DNA from 2 places in the Streptococcus halitosis genome. Region 2 is predicted to be linked to the other one. Evidence: predicted binding sites of a transcription regulator. Region 2 holds the regulator's gene; the other holds the start of a gene.
What was found. Region 2 encodes NrdR, which represses ribonucleotide reductase genes. Its sites were predicted from a motif close to ACACNATATATNGTGT; they were not measured.
Positions count from the first base shown of each region.

Region 1: the regulator NrdR is predicted to act here: its motif matches at 4,425-4,440, upstream of nrdH (glutaredoxin-like protein NrdH).

Region 1 covers NZ_QEMY02000001.1:1,208,910-1,216,671, forward strand. Annotated here, with positions in the region: gene DB729_RS05995 (pneumococcal-type histidine triad protein) at 1-1,931, opposite strand, end outside; gene ptsP (phosphoenolpyruvate--protein phosphotransferase) at 2,190-3,923, opposite strand; gene DB729_RS06005 (phosphocarrier protein HPr) at 3,929-4,192, opposite strand; gene nrdH (glutaredoxin-like protein NrdH) at 4,553-4,771, shown strand; gene nrdE (class 1b ribonucleoside-diphosphate reductase subunit alpha) at 4,852-7,011, shown strand; gene nrdF (class 1b ribonucleoside-diphosphate reductase subunit beta) at 7,206-7,762, shown strand, end outside.
Region 2 covers NZ_QEMY02000001.1:794,246-802,007, reverse strand. Annotated here, with positions in the region: gene der (ribosome biogenesis GTPase Der) at 1-256, opposite strand, end outside; gene DB729_RS04040 (nitroreductase family protein) at 270-983, opposite strand; gene dnaI (primosomal protein DnaI) at 980-1,876, opposite strand; gene DB729_RS04030 (DnaD domain protein) at 1,877-3,040, opposite strand; gene nrdR (transcriptional regulator NrdR) at 3,041-3,514, opposite strand; gene DB729_RS04020 (GntR family transcriptional regulator) at 3,655-4,020, shown strand; gene DB729_RS04015 (ABC transporter ATP-binding protein) at 4,025-4,720, shown strand; gene DB729_RS04010 (ABC transporter permease) at 4,736-5,464, shown strand; gene DB729_RS04005 (LrgB family protein) at 5,498-6,193, opposite strand; gene DB729_RS04000 (CidA/LrgA family protein) at 6,190-6,564, opposite strand; gene DB729_RS03995 (MarR family winged helix-turn-helix transcriptional regulator) at 6,761-7,141, shown strand; gene DB729_RS03990 (DUF4649 family protein) at 7,240-7,461, shown strand; gene trxA (thioredoxin) at 7,477-7,762, shown strand, end outside.

The DNA.
Region 1 (7,762 bases), 410 kb from region 2:
TTCTTAGCTGCTTTCACGCGGTTGTAGATAGCTTCTGCTCCTTTAGCTTCAGTATTTCCTGGATTCTGATGGTCTGTTGAAGGAGGAGTCAAACCTTTCTCTTTAGCATAAGCCTGGGCTGCCGCTCTTTCGGCTTCAGACAAACTATCTTTCTTAATCCAATGACTATGGGTCATATGCGGAGTTACATATGCATCCCCCTCATCACTGGTGATATCATGAGGATCAAAGATATAGCCATCTTCTGTTGTATACTTGCCTGCCAACTTGGCTACCTGAATCTCATCATCAGTGTAGGTAATTTGCGCATTTGGTTTTCCTAGACGTTCTGGATGACGAATCGGTGCTAGGAAGGCCAGGATATCATCCACCAACTTGATTTTATCACTTGAGGTATCATTGAGACGTTCCAACAGTTTATCCAAAGTGTCAAAATCAGCTTGGCGCCCTTTATTATCAAGTAAGTCTTGATGAACTCTTGCTAGTAAATCATAAGCCTTATTATAAAATCCTTGATCACCAGATGGGAGGTTGGTTTTCTTAGCTCCGAGCTTATGAGCTAAACTTTCTTGCTTGGCTAGCTTACTATCAATGGCTGCAGTAGTTTCAGCTGATAATTCCTTGGCAGGAATATAACGAGATGTTCCATTCTCCTCAAATACATAACCATCATCTACTTTTCGAATTGCCTGTTTGACCAATTTTTCGTCAATTGGATTGCTTGGAGATGGTTGAGGATTTGGTGCAGGTTGCGGGCTTGGACTAGGTTCCGGAGTCGGTTGTGGACTTGGTTGTTCTGGTCTTGAATCTGGCACCCTATGGTTCGAACTGTACTGCAGAGGAATAATACGAGCGATTCGTTCTTCCAATTCAGACATCTGTGAATAAGGGATGAAATGGTAATGGTTCCCATGAGGTACAGCAACTCCTCTAGCTGTTCGACTTGTAATCTGTGCTGGGTCGAAGACAAGGCCATCAGATTCTACGTGTCGTTGGCTGAGTGGCAAGGCGTAAAGTTGTTTCAGAAGGCTATCAATATCCTCATCACTCTGACTTGCTTGGTTATCGTCGCTACTGTTGTTAGCTGTGTTCGTGTTCGTATAGCTGTTGCTTTGATTGTTATAGCTGTTGCCTTGATTATTATAGGATGGAGTCCATCTATCTACATCGCTGCTAGCACTGTTGTTATTGCTACGGCGATAAGTAGGCGTATTCGATTGACCACTTCTACCAGATAGAAAGGCTTCTGCTGCAGCCAATTCGCTGGCTGATAACTCACTTTTAGGAATGTAATGATAATGGTCGCCATGAGGAACGATGTAAGCATCACCAGTATCTTCAATGATATCAGAGGCATTAAAGATGTAGCCATCATCCGTGGTGTAGCGTCCTTGTGAACGTGCCAAGGCTACCGCACCATCATTTGCTGAAGTTCCTCCTTCACGATGCTGACTATGCTCTTGTTTTTGTCGATTGATTTCTTCTTTCGTACGGACATTATCCGCATGGGCCGCATCCTTAAGGTAGACATAGTATTTCCCATCTACCTTGATGACATAACCACCCTTGATTTCACTGACAATATCCTCATCTTTTAGTGTATAGTTTGGATCCTTCATCAGCAACTCTTCACTGATGATAGCGTCGTAAGGAACCTTACCATTGTAATAATGATAGTGGTCACCGTGTGAAGTGACATATCCCTGGTCTGTAATCTTGATGACGATTTGTTCGGCATTGATGCCTTCTTTTTTGCTGACCTCATCAGGAGTCAGATTCTCTGTTTTTTGCACAGCCTGTTTTCCATCAACGTAAGACACACGGTTATTTTCTTTGACCGTTCTGGCTTGATACAGTCCCAACTCGTAAGAGCAAACACTTAAAATTAAAGCTGCCGCAGAACCAGCAAGGTATTTTTTATTAATTTTCATCGAAACTCTCTTTCTTTTTGATATTTCTAGTTGCAATTCATTTCTAAATTGCAGAAACTCCTCTCTAAAAGTTAACTGGTTAATAGTTTACTCCTAAATTTTCAACTTGTCAAGAATTTTATGAACCAGTTAACGATTTTTTTGTTTTCTACACTATCTTCTATCTGAACAGTCTGATTTGAGAATCCTATATTGAAAATCAATCACCAAATTTTTAAAACAAAAAATCCCTGCAACTGAGTTGCAAGGACCTTTCAATTAATCAAAGTCAACGTATTCTTTTTGAAGTTCAAGAACTTCTTCCATTGTTGAGCATTCTGTAAGGGCACGGTTTGCGTACTCTTCCATATTAGCTGTGTCGAGTTTCTTCATCAAGCTACGTGTACGAAGGACAGATGTTGCTGACATAGAGAACTCATCCAAGCCCATTCCGACAAGAAGTGGAACAGCTTTTTGGTCACCAGCCATCTCACCACACATACCTGCCCATTTACCTTCAGCGTGAGCTGCTTTGATAACGTTGTTAATCAAACGTAGGATTGATGGGTTATATGGTTGGTAAAGGTATGAAACTTGCTCATTCATACGGTCTGCTGCCATTGTGTATTGGATCAAGTCGTTTGTACCAATTGAGAAGAAGTCAACTTCTTTTGCAAATTGGTCTGCAAGCATTGCTGCTGCTGGGATTTCGATCATGATACCAACTTGGATATTATCCGCAACTGCAACACCTTCAGCAAGAAGGTTTGCTTTTTCTTCGTCAAAGACTGCCTTCGCTGCACGGAATTCTTTCAAGAGCGCAACCATCGGGAACATGATACGCAATTGACCGTGTACAGACGCACGAAGAAGAGCACGGATTTGTGTGCGGAACATAGCATCTCCAGTTTCAGAAATAGAGATACGAAGGGCACGGAATCCAAGGAATGGGTTCATTTCATGAGGCATATCGAAGTAAGGAAGTTCCTTATCTCCACCGATATCCATTGTACGAACAACAACAGGCTTACCGTTCATTCCTTCAAGTACAGCTTTGTATGCTTCGTACTGCTCGTCTTCTGTTGGGAAGTCTTGAGAATCCATGTACAAGAACTCTGTACGGTAAAGACCAACAGCTTCGGCACCGTTGGCATTGACACCTTCAACGTCTTTTGGAGTACCGATATTAGCAGCCAATTCAAAGTGTTTACCATCAGCAGTTACTGTTTTAGCATCTTTCAAGAGAGCCCATTCAGCTTTTTGTTTCGCATAAGCTTCACCAGCAGCCTTGAATTCTGCCGCTTGCTCATCAGTTGGGTTGATAATCACTTCACCAGTGATACCGTTAACAGCAAGGATATCACCATCTTTAACAATTTCAGTGATGTTGTTTGTACCCAATACTGCCGCGATTTCAAGTGTACGCGCCATGATAGCTGAGTGGCTTGTACGTCCACCGATGTTGGTTACAAAAGCTTTTACAAAGTTTTTGTCCAATTGAGCTGTATCTGAAGGAGTCAAGTCATGCGCAATCACGATCACTTCTTCATTGATAGAAGCCGGGTTTGGCAATTTCTTACCAAGGAGATTTGCCAATACACGTTTTGTCACGTCGCGGATATCCGCTGCACGTTCTTGCATGTATGGGTTGTCTTCCATACCTTCAAAGATAGTGATAAACATGTCTGTCACTTCTTTCAGACCTGCTTCTGCATTCACTTTCTTCGCACGGATTGTTTCCTTGATTTGGCTGATCATTTCTGGGTCAGCAAGAACCATTAAGTGAGCGTCAAAAACTTGAGCTGCTTCTTCACCGAGCGTACCTACTGCTTTCTCACGAATAACAGAAAGCTCGTCTTGTGATGCTTTTAGAGCGGCATCAAGGCGAGCTTCTTCTGCGTTTGTATCTTCGACTGTAATAGTCTCAAATGACAAATCCGGTTGAACGAGTAGATATGCTTTTGCAACTGCAACACCGTCTGATGCTGCGATTCCTTTAAGCATTTCTGTCATTTTCCTTATGCCAATCCTTCTTTTTCCATAGTTTCAGTGATAGCAGCGATTGCGTCGTCAGCATCTGCACCTTCAGCTGAAATTGTAACATCAGCACCTTGGCCAACACCAAGACTCATAACACCCATGATAGATTTAAGGTTTACTGATTTACCTTTGTACTCAAGAGTGATATCTGAAGCAAATTTGCTAGCTGTTTGAACCAACAATGTTGCTGGACGTGCGTGGATACCTGTTTCTGCCACTACGTGGAAATCTTTAGAAGCCATAGTTTGACTCTCCTTTAATTATTTCTTTTTTGGATTATATGTGATAACCCTTACAAGACTGTATTATATCACCTTCTAGATAATTTTTCAAGCATTTTATGGATTTTCTTCGTTTTCCTTTCTGATAACTTGCTGAAAATCTTCTATTTATATTGCCAATATACAGTATGTAGTTTTTTTATTTTGAGAAAGTTTGACAGTTCAACGGAAGTCAAAATTTATGTTTTCAAAAACACTATATCTTGTGTTTTGATTTTAAAACCGTAACTTTTTAGCACAAGATTTAGTTTAAAATGATTGACAAAGTTTTTTTTTCTGATATACTAAGATAGTATTAAATTTTGAAGAGGAGTTACAAAAATGGTAACCGTTTATTCTAAAAATAACTGTGTCCAATGTAAAATGACCAAACGTTTCTTGGACAGTAATAATGTCGCTTATCGTGAGATCAATCTCGACGAGCAACCAGAGTACATCAATCAAGTTAAAGAGCTTGGTTTCAGCGCTGCTCCTGTTATCCAAACACCAACTGAAGTCTTTTCAGGTTTCCAACCAGGAAAACTGAAACAATTAGCATAATCTTAGTACATCATCCAGAAGAAACTGCTTCTAGGGCTAACTTAGAGGCCTTTCTTTTGTAATTAGATAAGGGAAATTTTATGGGATTAAAACATCTTGAAGACGTGACCTACTTCCGTCTCAATAACGAAATCAACCGTCCTGTCAATGGACAAATCATGCTTCATAAAGATAAAGAAGCCTTGGATGCTTTTTTTAAAGAAAATGTAGTTCCAAACACTATGGTTTTTGATTCAATTACTGATAAAATCAACTACCTTATTGAACACAACTATATCGAAACTGCATTTCTCAAGAAATACCGTCCAGAGTTTTTGGAAGAATTGCATCAATTTATCAAGGACCAAAACTTCCAATTCAAATCATTCATGGCTGCCTATAAATTTTACAACCAGTACGCCTTGAAGACTAACGACGGGGAATACTATCTTGAAAGCATGGAAGACCGCGTCTTCTTTAACGCACTTTATTTTGCTGACGGGGATGAAGCGATTGCGACTGATATTGCCAATGAAATCATCCACCAACGCTACCAACCAGCTACTCCTTCCTTCTTGAACGCAGGCCGTGCTCGTCGTGGGGAGTTGGTATCTTGTTTCTTGATTCAAGTAACTGATGATATGAACTCTATCGGACGTTCCATCAACTCAGCTCTTCAACTTTCACGTATCGGTGGTGGTGTAGGTATTACTCTAAGCAACCTTCGTGAAGCTGGCGCACCTATCAAAGGTTATGAAGGAGCAGCTTCTGGTGTCGTTCCAGTTATGAAACTCTTCGAAGACAGTTTCTCCTACTCAAACCAACTTGGTCAACGTCAAGGTGCTGGTGTTGTCTACCTCAACGTCTTTCACCCAGATATCATCGCTTTCCTTTCAACTAAGAAAGAAAATGCCGATGAAAAAGTTCGTGTAAAGACTCTTTCACTTGGTGTTGTAGTACCCGATAAATTCTACGAATTGGCTCGTAAAAATGAAGAAATGTACCTCTTCAGCCCTTACTCCGTAGAGCTTGAGTATGGTGTGCCATTCAACTACATCGACATCACTGAAAAATACGATGAATTGGTCGCAAATCCAAATATCCGCAAGACAAAAATCAAAGCTCGTGATTTGGAAACTGAAATTTCTAAATTGCAACAAGAATCTGGCTATCCATATGTAGTCAATATTGATACGGCTAACCGTGCGAATCCTGTTGATGGAAAGATTATCATGAGTAACTTGTGTTCTGAGATTCTTCAAGTTCAAGAACCAAGCTTGATCAACGATGCTCAAGAATTCCTTCAAATGGGAACGGACGTTTCATGTAACCTTGGTTCAACCAACGTGGTCAACATGATGACGTCACCTGACTTTGGTCGTTCTATCCGTGCGATGGTTCGTGCTTTAACTTTCGTTACAGATAGTTCACACATCGTAGCTGTTCCTACTATCGACCACGGAAACAGTTTGGCTCACACCTTTGGTCTTGGTGCCATGGGGCTTCATAGTTACCTTGCCCAACAACTCATCGAATATGGATCAGCTGAGTCTGTTGAATTCACTAGCATCTACTTTATGCTTATGAACTACTGGACCTTGGTAGAATCTAATAACATCGCGCGTGAACGCGGTATCACCTTCCACAACTTTGAAAAATCAGACTATGCTAACGGAAGCTACTTTGACAAGTATGTGACAGGCGAGTTTGTTCCAAAATCAGATCGTGTTAAAGAACTCTTTAAAGATGTCTTTATTCCAAGCGCTGCTGACTGGGCTGAACTTCGCAAAAAGGTTCAAGCAGATGGTCTTTATCACCAAAACCGTCTAGCTGTTGCTCCAAATGGTTCTATCAGCTACATCAACGATGTTTCTGCTTCTATCCACCCGATTACGCAACGTATCGAAGAACGTCAAGAGAAGAAAATCGGTAAAATCTACTATCCAGCTGCAGGCTTGTCAACAGATACGATTCCTTACTACACTTCTGCCTACGACATGGATATGCGTAAGGTGATTGATGTTTACGCGGCTGCAACTGAACACGTGGACCAAGGACTTTCACTCACTCTCTTCATGCGTAGTGACATTCCAAAAGGTCTTTACGAATGGAAGAAAGAAAACAAACAAACGACACGTGACTTGTCTATCCTTCGTAACTATGCCTTTAACAAGGGTATCAAGTCTATCTACTACGTCCGTACCTTTACAGACGACGGTGGGGAAGTTGGTGCTAACCAATGTGAAAGCTGTGTGATTTAATTTTTGCTTGAGGAAACTACATTTTCTCAGACTACTGATTAAGTTACCCGCCAGACAAAACTTGATAAGTATCTTAAATACCATGAAAAACTAAAAAGTCGGGCTTCCGACTTTTTGTGCGATACTCTTCTCAGACTATGATAAAATAGAGATGATTCGACAATCGCATTATTACATACAGAAAGAGATTTCAAATGGAAACTTACTACAAAGCCATTAACTGGAATGCCATCGAAGATGTCATCGACAAATCAACTTGGGAAAAGCTGACAGAGCAATTCTGGCTCGATACGCGTATCCCCTTGTCAAATGACCTAGACGACTGGAGAAAACTATCAAACAAAGAAAAAGACTTGGTTGGAAAAGTCTTTGGTGGTTTGACCCTTTTGGATACCATGCAATCTGAAACAGGGGTTCAAGCGCTTCGCGCAGACATCCGTACGCCGCATGAGGAAGCTGTTTTCAACAACATCCAGTTTATGGAATCTGTCCATGCAAAATCTTATTCTTCTATCTTCTCTACCTTGAATACCAAGGCTGAGATTGAAGAAATTTTTGAATGGACCAACACTAACCCCTACCTACAAAGAAAAGCGGAAATTATCAATGAGATCTACCTCAATGGTAGCCCTCTAGAAAAGAAAGTTGCCAGCGTTTTCCTTGAAACCTTCCTCTTCTACTCTGGTTTCTTTACACCGCTTTACTATCTTGGTAACAACAAACTGGCTAATGTTGCGGAAATCATCAAACT
Region 2 (7,762 bases):
TGACATCAGCTTCTTCCATAGCGATTTCTGCTTGGTGTTTGATTTGCTCCATGAAGGGAGCATCGACGTCGTCAATCCCTCCAGTATCAATCATACTAAAGGAACGATTGAGCCACTCACCCGTTGCATAGATACGGTCACGTGTCACACCCTCGACATCTTCTACGATTGAGATTCGCTCACCAGCGATCCGATTAAATAGGGTCGATTTCCCAACATTGGGACGTCCCACAATGGCAATAGTTGGTAAGGCCATATTTTCTCACTTTCTACAATAACTTTTTCTGTTCTAGATTCTTCCGAGTTGAACTAGGTTCGGCTTGCCCAAACTGCTCTGCTAAACGCTGACTCCAAGAGGTCGTCGCACGCGCACCAGCATAGTCTGCCTGTACTTGATCATAGTCCAAAATCGCTTCAACTTGCTGTTCTTGGTATTCTTCTTCAAATACCACTTGGTTCAAAGGCAGTCTTGGTTTGACATCATGTTGTTGGTTTGGCACGCCAAGGGCAATCCCAAAAACTGGGTAGGTATAGTCAGGCAGGTTAAAAAGCGCTGCTACCTCTTCCGACTTGTAACGGACTAAGCCGATGATAACACCACCATATCCCAGACTCTCTGCTGCAAGCAAGGTATTTTGCCCCGCAAGCGCAGCGTCTACAGACGTGATAAGGAGACCTTCTACCCCTTGAGGTTGGAAAGTGTCCGTATGAAGACTTGCTCCCTTTTCAGCTCGGTTCAAGTCACCGACAAAGAGCAAAAAGGCAGCTGACTGGCGAATGGCTTCCTGAGGAACCAGTTCATATAGGGCATCTTTCTTCTCTTGACTACGCACAAGAATCACAGAGTAGGATTGAAAATTTTTCCAAGATGACGCCATTTGTCCAGCAGTCAAAATCTCTTCCAAGTCTGCCCGAGGAATTTCTTGCTCCTGAAAGCGACGAACTGAAGTATGAGCTTTCATCAGTTGAATGGTTTCTGTCATCGGCGATTTTCTCCTTCTAGTCTTGTCTCCTCAGCCAAATAACGGATTCGTTCCATGACCCGTCTAGCTTCCCAAGTCTCGTCATTTCCATTCTTTCCTTTGGCAAAATGTTTTTCCAAATCTTGGAAATTAAAGTTGGAAGTAAAGAAGGTCGGCAAATCTTCCTGCATGCGGTACTGAAGAATGACCTGGAGAATCTCATCACGTACCCAAGGGGTAGACTGTTCTGCACCAATATCATCTAAGACTAAGACCTCAGCTAACTTGATGTCATCCACCAAGGTCTTCACAGTTCCTTCACCGATGGCATTTTTCACATCAATGACAAAGCTTGGATAGTGGATAATGGTCGTTGATGCCCCACGCTTTTCAGATAGGTCATGAGCTAAGGCTGCCATCATGAAACTCTTTCCAACACCAAAATCTCCGTAAAGATAGAGGCCTTTTCGGATGCTTGGGTAAAGGTCAACAAAGGAATAGAGTCTCTCAAAAATCGGCAACCGTCCTAGATCATCCAGGTCAATCTGAGCTAACTTCGCTTTCTTGAGACTTGCTGGTAGATTGATCAACTTAAGACGATTCTTAATTGCAGCCTCTTTTTCTGCCGCGATTAGTTCTGGTGTTTCTTCATAAGACACATCCGCATAACCGTGATTCATAACCAAGATAGGCTTATAGCCACGCGCTATATAGTCCGCATCCCCACGAAGAAACTTATCCCGTTCTGTGATATATTGGTTGAACTTGGAGATGCTACGATTCAACTCCTCTGGACTGAGGGACTCTTTCTGGATAAAAGCCGCCACATCTGGGTCTTTCATAATCTGCTGGACTAGGTCCTGATACTGAAAACGACTTGTCTGACGTTTGATAACGTCACCCACACTTTCCATCTAGTCTCCTCCTTCTTCTAATCGGGCTAACATTTCTTGTTTTTTGCGTTCTAGTTCCAGACGAGTTTCCTCACTGGTTTGATTTTTATATTCTGGATTGCTCCACTTGGGAACATTGGTCTTAGTCGAGCTAGTTTTCGATTTCTGGTCTTCTTGCCCTTTTTGCTGACGCTCTCGAATCCGAAGCACAGCCTCTTCTGCTGTCCGAATTTTTTGATAAGCATAGTCATTTGCGACCTTCATGGCATATTTTTCATTGACATTAGCCGAATCAACCTTGTTAAAGGTTAGAAGTAAGACGATATTGATGACCTCATCCAACAAACCTAAAGACGCCATCTGGTGAAGGAGTTCTCGTTCGCTCTGGGTAATATTCCCCTTACGCGTTTGCTTGATTTCCGCTAAAAAGTGTAGGGGAGTTTTATTTTTAGCTTCCCTGATAATGGTCATTTCTTTGGGACTAAAGTCAGAAGACGCTGGTTTTTGTGCTATCTTTTCACGCATGCGTTTGACTGAAATAACCTGAGCCACCGCTGTCGCCTTAGCTAATTGATAGGTTTCAAACCAGGTCCATTTTTTTTCATCTGCAATGGCGAACAATTCCAAAACATCCGCCTGCTCGTCTTCAAAACGCAAGCCATCTCGAGCCATCAGGCGCTGGAAATGTTCCAAGTCAAAATCATTTTTTAACTTGCTTTTAGACTCGCTTGGGGTCACTTCTTCAGTCAGGGTTGGAAAGACTTGGCTCAAAGAAACAGAAAGTGCTTCTCCCTCACTTGGAGCCTGCTTCATAGCAGAAACAGCTGTATCCCCAATCTTTTTCTCTAATAATCTGCTATAGACAGAATGGCTTAAAAATTCCTGACTGGAGAGGGGAGAATGAAGCTGCAATTCATAAGTTTTCCCCTTTTGATAAAGGGTCAACAGATCTAAGGCAGATAAGATTTTAAAGGATTGGAGCAAGGTCGGCATGCCAAAGTTTAAGTGGTTGAGGATGTGGGAAAAGAGGTGTTCCTTTTGCCCACCATCCCAAAAGGTAAGGGCATATAGATAGAGGCTCAGTGCCTCCTGACCGATAATCGGGAGGTAGCACTGCACCAGAGAAGAGGTATCTTGCGACACCCGATTATTCTTTAGAAAAGAAAAACGGTCATTTGGTTTCATCTATTTTTCCTTTTTCTTCTTAGAGGACTGGGTGATTTGCTGGAGCAGACTCTCCAACTCACTCACATCCTTAAAGCTACGATAAACACTGGCAAAACGAACATAGGTAATCTCATCAAGCTCTGCCAATTCTTCCATGACTAAAGACCCAATATATTCACTTTGGATCTCATTCTCACTGCGACTACGGAGTTTTTGCTCAATACGATTGACCACCATGTTGATTTCATCACTTGACACAGGACGCTTCTGGGCTGAGCGGATAATCCCATTAAAGATTTTATCTCTCGAAAACTGTTCTCGCGTACCGTCTTTTTTGACGACGACCAGCGTTCTTTCTTCTACTCGTTCATAGGTTGTAAAACGATGTTGGCACTCGTCGCACTCACGTCTTCGACGGATGGTGTTTCCTTCTTCGGCTTGTCGACTATCAACAACACTAGACTTGGTAGCCCCACATTTTGGACAACGCATGCATTTCCCTCCTTGTCGTTTTCTTTTCATTATACCATTTTTTGAGCAATTCCCAAAACAATTCTTATTTTTACTTGACAAGTTTTTTGTTTTATTGTATTATTTAATTAGAACAATAAAGATAAAGAAAGGAGACTATGATGTCCTGGTCATTTGATAATACAAAACCCATTTATTTACAGATTATGGAAAAAATCAAACTACAGATTGTTTCCCATAAACTGGAACCCAATCAACAACTTCCGACTGTAAGGGAGTTGGCGAGCGAGGCCGGTGTCAATCCCAATACCATTCAGCGCGCCTTGTCTGACCTTGAACGCGAAGGATTCGTTTACAGCAAGCGGACAACTGGTCGTTTTGTCACCGAGGATTTAGACCTCATCGTTCAGTCCCGCAAACAACTTTCCGAGGAGCAACTGCAACACTTCGTCTCTTGCATGCTTCAATTTGGCTACAAAAAAGAAGAACTGCCAAATGTATTAAGCGACTATATCAAAGGAGTTTAAGACTATGACACTACTAGCACTTGAAAATGTATCAAAATCATATGGAGCAACTGCGGCACTTGACAATATCTCACTAGAGATCTCAGCTGGAAAGATTGTCGGACTCCTTGGACCAAACGGATCCGGGAAAACAACCTTAATCAAACTGATCAATGGCCTCCTTCAGCCAGATAAAGGACGTGTCCTCATTAACGGACAGGATCCAAGTCCTGCTACCAAGGCGATCGTCTCTTATCTACCAGACACAACTTATCTCAATGAGCAAATGAAGGTCAAGGAAGCCCTAACCTACTTCAAGACCTTCTATCAGGATTTCAATCTTGAACGCGCCCAACATCTGCTTGCAGACCTTGGCATTGATGAAAATAGTCGCTTAAAGAAATTATCAAAAGGAAACAAGGAAAAGGTCCAACTAATCCTCGTTATGAGCCGTGAAGCCCGCCTCTACGTTCTGGACGAACCAATCGGAGGCGTGGATCCAGCTGCTCGTGATTATATCCTCAATACCATCATCAACAACTATTCCCCAACTTCTACGGTCCTGATTTCAACCCACTTGATTTCAGATATTGAGCCAATCTTGGATGAGATTATATTCCTCAAAGACGGGAAAGTCGTCCGCCAAGGAAATGTTGATGATATTCGTTACGAGTCAGGTGAATCAATTGACCAGCTCTTCCGCCAGGAATTTAAAGCCTAAGCAAAGGAGATTATTATGTTTTGGAATCTAGTTCGTTATGAATTTAAAAATGTCAATAAATGGTATTTAGCGCTCTATGGAGCTGTGCTTGCAATTTCAGTTTTGATTGGAGCTTTTCTTGGTAGCCTTAGCCAGAGTTACAATTCTAACAACGCTGTTTATTTCATCTTCTTTTTGGTACTAGTCTTTGGAGGACTTAGCGTCACTCTTTGGATTGCAACAATCTTTTTAATCATCCGAAGATTCAAGGGGAGTGTTTATGACCGCCAAGGGTACTTGACCCTGACCTTGCCTGTCTCTGAGCACCAAATCATCATCGCAAAACTTTTAGGTGGTCTTGTCTGGTCCATCTTAAGCTATATCGTCTTTATCTTGAGTGTACTGATTATCTTCTTTTTAACACCAATAGAAAAAGACTTCACTGTCCTCTATAACTTCATTTCCCCTTACCTCAGCTACGGCTGGCTGTATGCCCTATCACTATTTGTCGGTTCGATTACATGGATTTTATCCATTTACCTCTCCATCTCAATCGGACAACTCTTTAATGAGTATCGAACAGCTATGGGAATTCTAGCCTATATCGTCATTGCCATCGTCATTGGTTATGTTTCTCTCTTCTTCCGAATTGAAAATGACTTTAACATGATGATTGGTACAGAAATCTTGCGCGATCTCTTTTTATCGGCTATCTACTATCTCGGTACCTACTATATTTTGAAAAACAAGGTTAATTTGCAATAAAAAACGCCCAGCTTACAAGAGCTGGGTTTTGCTTTAACTCAATATCAAACTGGCTACAATAGGGCTAACAAAAACATAGAGAATACCGGTGACACCGATGGCCAAGCCACCCATGGCTCCTGCTACCGAGCCGTATCGAAAGGCTGTTCCTGTTCCGACTGCATGACCTGTTCCTCCAAGGGAGAGTCCGACAGCCACTGGATCATCAATCTTCAACCACTTCAAAAGGGTTGGTCCAATAACACTAGTCAAAATCCCAGTTGCCACTACGACGACCAAGGTCACAGTCGTTAAACCTTGCAATTTCTCTGTAATCCCCACTGCCATAGCGGTTGTCACTGACTTGGGAAAGAGAGAAATGGCTAGGAAAAAGTCCATGCCAAATATTTTCGCCACTATAGCAGTGAAGCTAGTATTGACAACCACTGCTAGCAAACTACCAAAGAGAATACTCCGAGCATGGTGCTTCATCAGATGAAAACTCTTATAAAGCGGAATCCCTAGAGCCACTGTCGATGGGACAATCAAATTATTCAGATAAACCCCACCTTGGTAGTAATCTTGGTAAGAAATACCCGTCGCCTTAAGAAGGATGATAATAAAAATTGCCGACAAAAGCAAAGGTGTTGTCAAAGGATGGGGAAAACGTCTGTAAATCAGCATTCCCACTAGATAAGCTAGGATAGATAATGCAATCCCAAACAGAGGATTCGATACAAATTCGCTCATTTGGCATCTCCTTTCTCATAATCTCCCTCAAACCGTCTTTTGATAAACTGAACCACTAGGGCGATGAGGATAATGTTGATGACAGCCGCAAAAAAGACAATCAAGACAATGGGCAAGAGATAAGGAGCAATCACATCGAACTTTTCCATGATACCCACTGCTGGCGGCAAAAAGAGAATAGTCATATTGGCCAGCAAGAAATTTCCGACCATGTTGACATGCCTGGTCCTTAGCCACTTGAACTGTAAGGCTAGAAAGAGAATAATCAAACCGATAATACTGCCTGGGATGGGCAGATGAAAGAAACTGGAGATTCCCTCACCGATTAGAGAAATCACAAAGAGAATCATTAATTGAACATATAATTTCATCCTAAACTCCATGAAATAAACTTCTTGCATACCAGTTTACTCTTTTTTCAGAAAATTTCAAGGAAATATTGAAATTCTTCTTTCTTGCAAGGATTAGTTAAAAGTAGTATAATCATTGCATGCGCAATCATCTTATGTTAGAGAGACCGTCAGTAATGATTTTGTGATTTTTACATTAAAAAGAAAGGAGAAAGCAATGACCTACTTAGAAAAATGGTTTGACTACAACCGCCGTCAAAAGGAAATGGAAGCCTTGTTGGAAGAAACTATTGCTCAGCAGAGTGAACAAAGGCTGAATTTGAAAGAGTTTTACCTGCTCTACTATCTGAATCTAGCCCAAGAAAAATCTCTACGACAAATTGACCTACCAGATAAACTCCATCTCAGCCCAAGCGCTGTTTCTCGAATGGTGGCTAGATTAGAAGAGAAAAACTGCGGTTTGCTTAGTCGCAGATGTTGCGATCAGGATAGACGGGCCAGTTTTATCTGCCTGACTGACGAGGGGCAAACAACTCTGGCTTATCTACAAAAAGCTGTCGAAGAAAGATTGGAAACCAGTCTTGATTTCTTGCCTTAATGAGTATTTTTAAAAAAAGTTGCGTGCGCAATCATTTTTCTTGACATTCCTCTTTTAAAGGAGTACAATAAAGTCATGATTGAACAAAGGAGTTTTATATGATCGAAATTACCTATCTAGACACCAGCAAACAAGAGAGAACTATGACTTTCGAGTCTTACGAAGACTTTGAACGTTCTCAACAAGCTTGCCTTATCGGTGTCGCAGACTATTACCCAGTTCAAAAATTGACCTATAATGGTCATGATTTGGACTACCATGGGACTTACGGAGATGTCTTCTTCTATCTCATGAAACAAGATTTAAGCCAATATAACTAAAAAAGGAGAAATACAATGGCAAAAGCAATTACAGATGCAACATTTGAACAAGAAACAAAAGACGGTTTGGTCTTGGTAGACTTCTGGGCAACTTGGTGTGGCCCATGTCGTATGCAAGGTCCAATCTTGGACAAATTGTCTGAAGAACTTTCAGAAGATGTCTTGAAAATCGTTAAAATGGACGTTGATGAAAATCCAAACACAGCTCGTGCTTTTGGAATCATGTCTATACCAACTCTTCTCTTCAAAAAAGACGGCCAAGTGGTGAAACAAGTTGCAGGTGTTCATACTGCAGAACAAA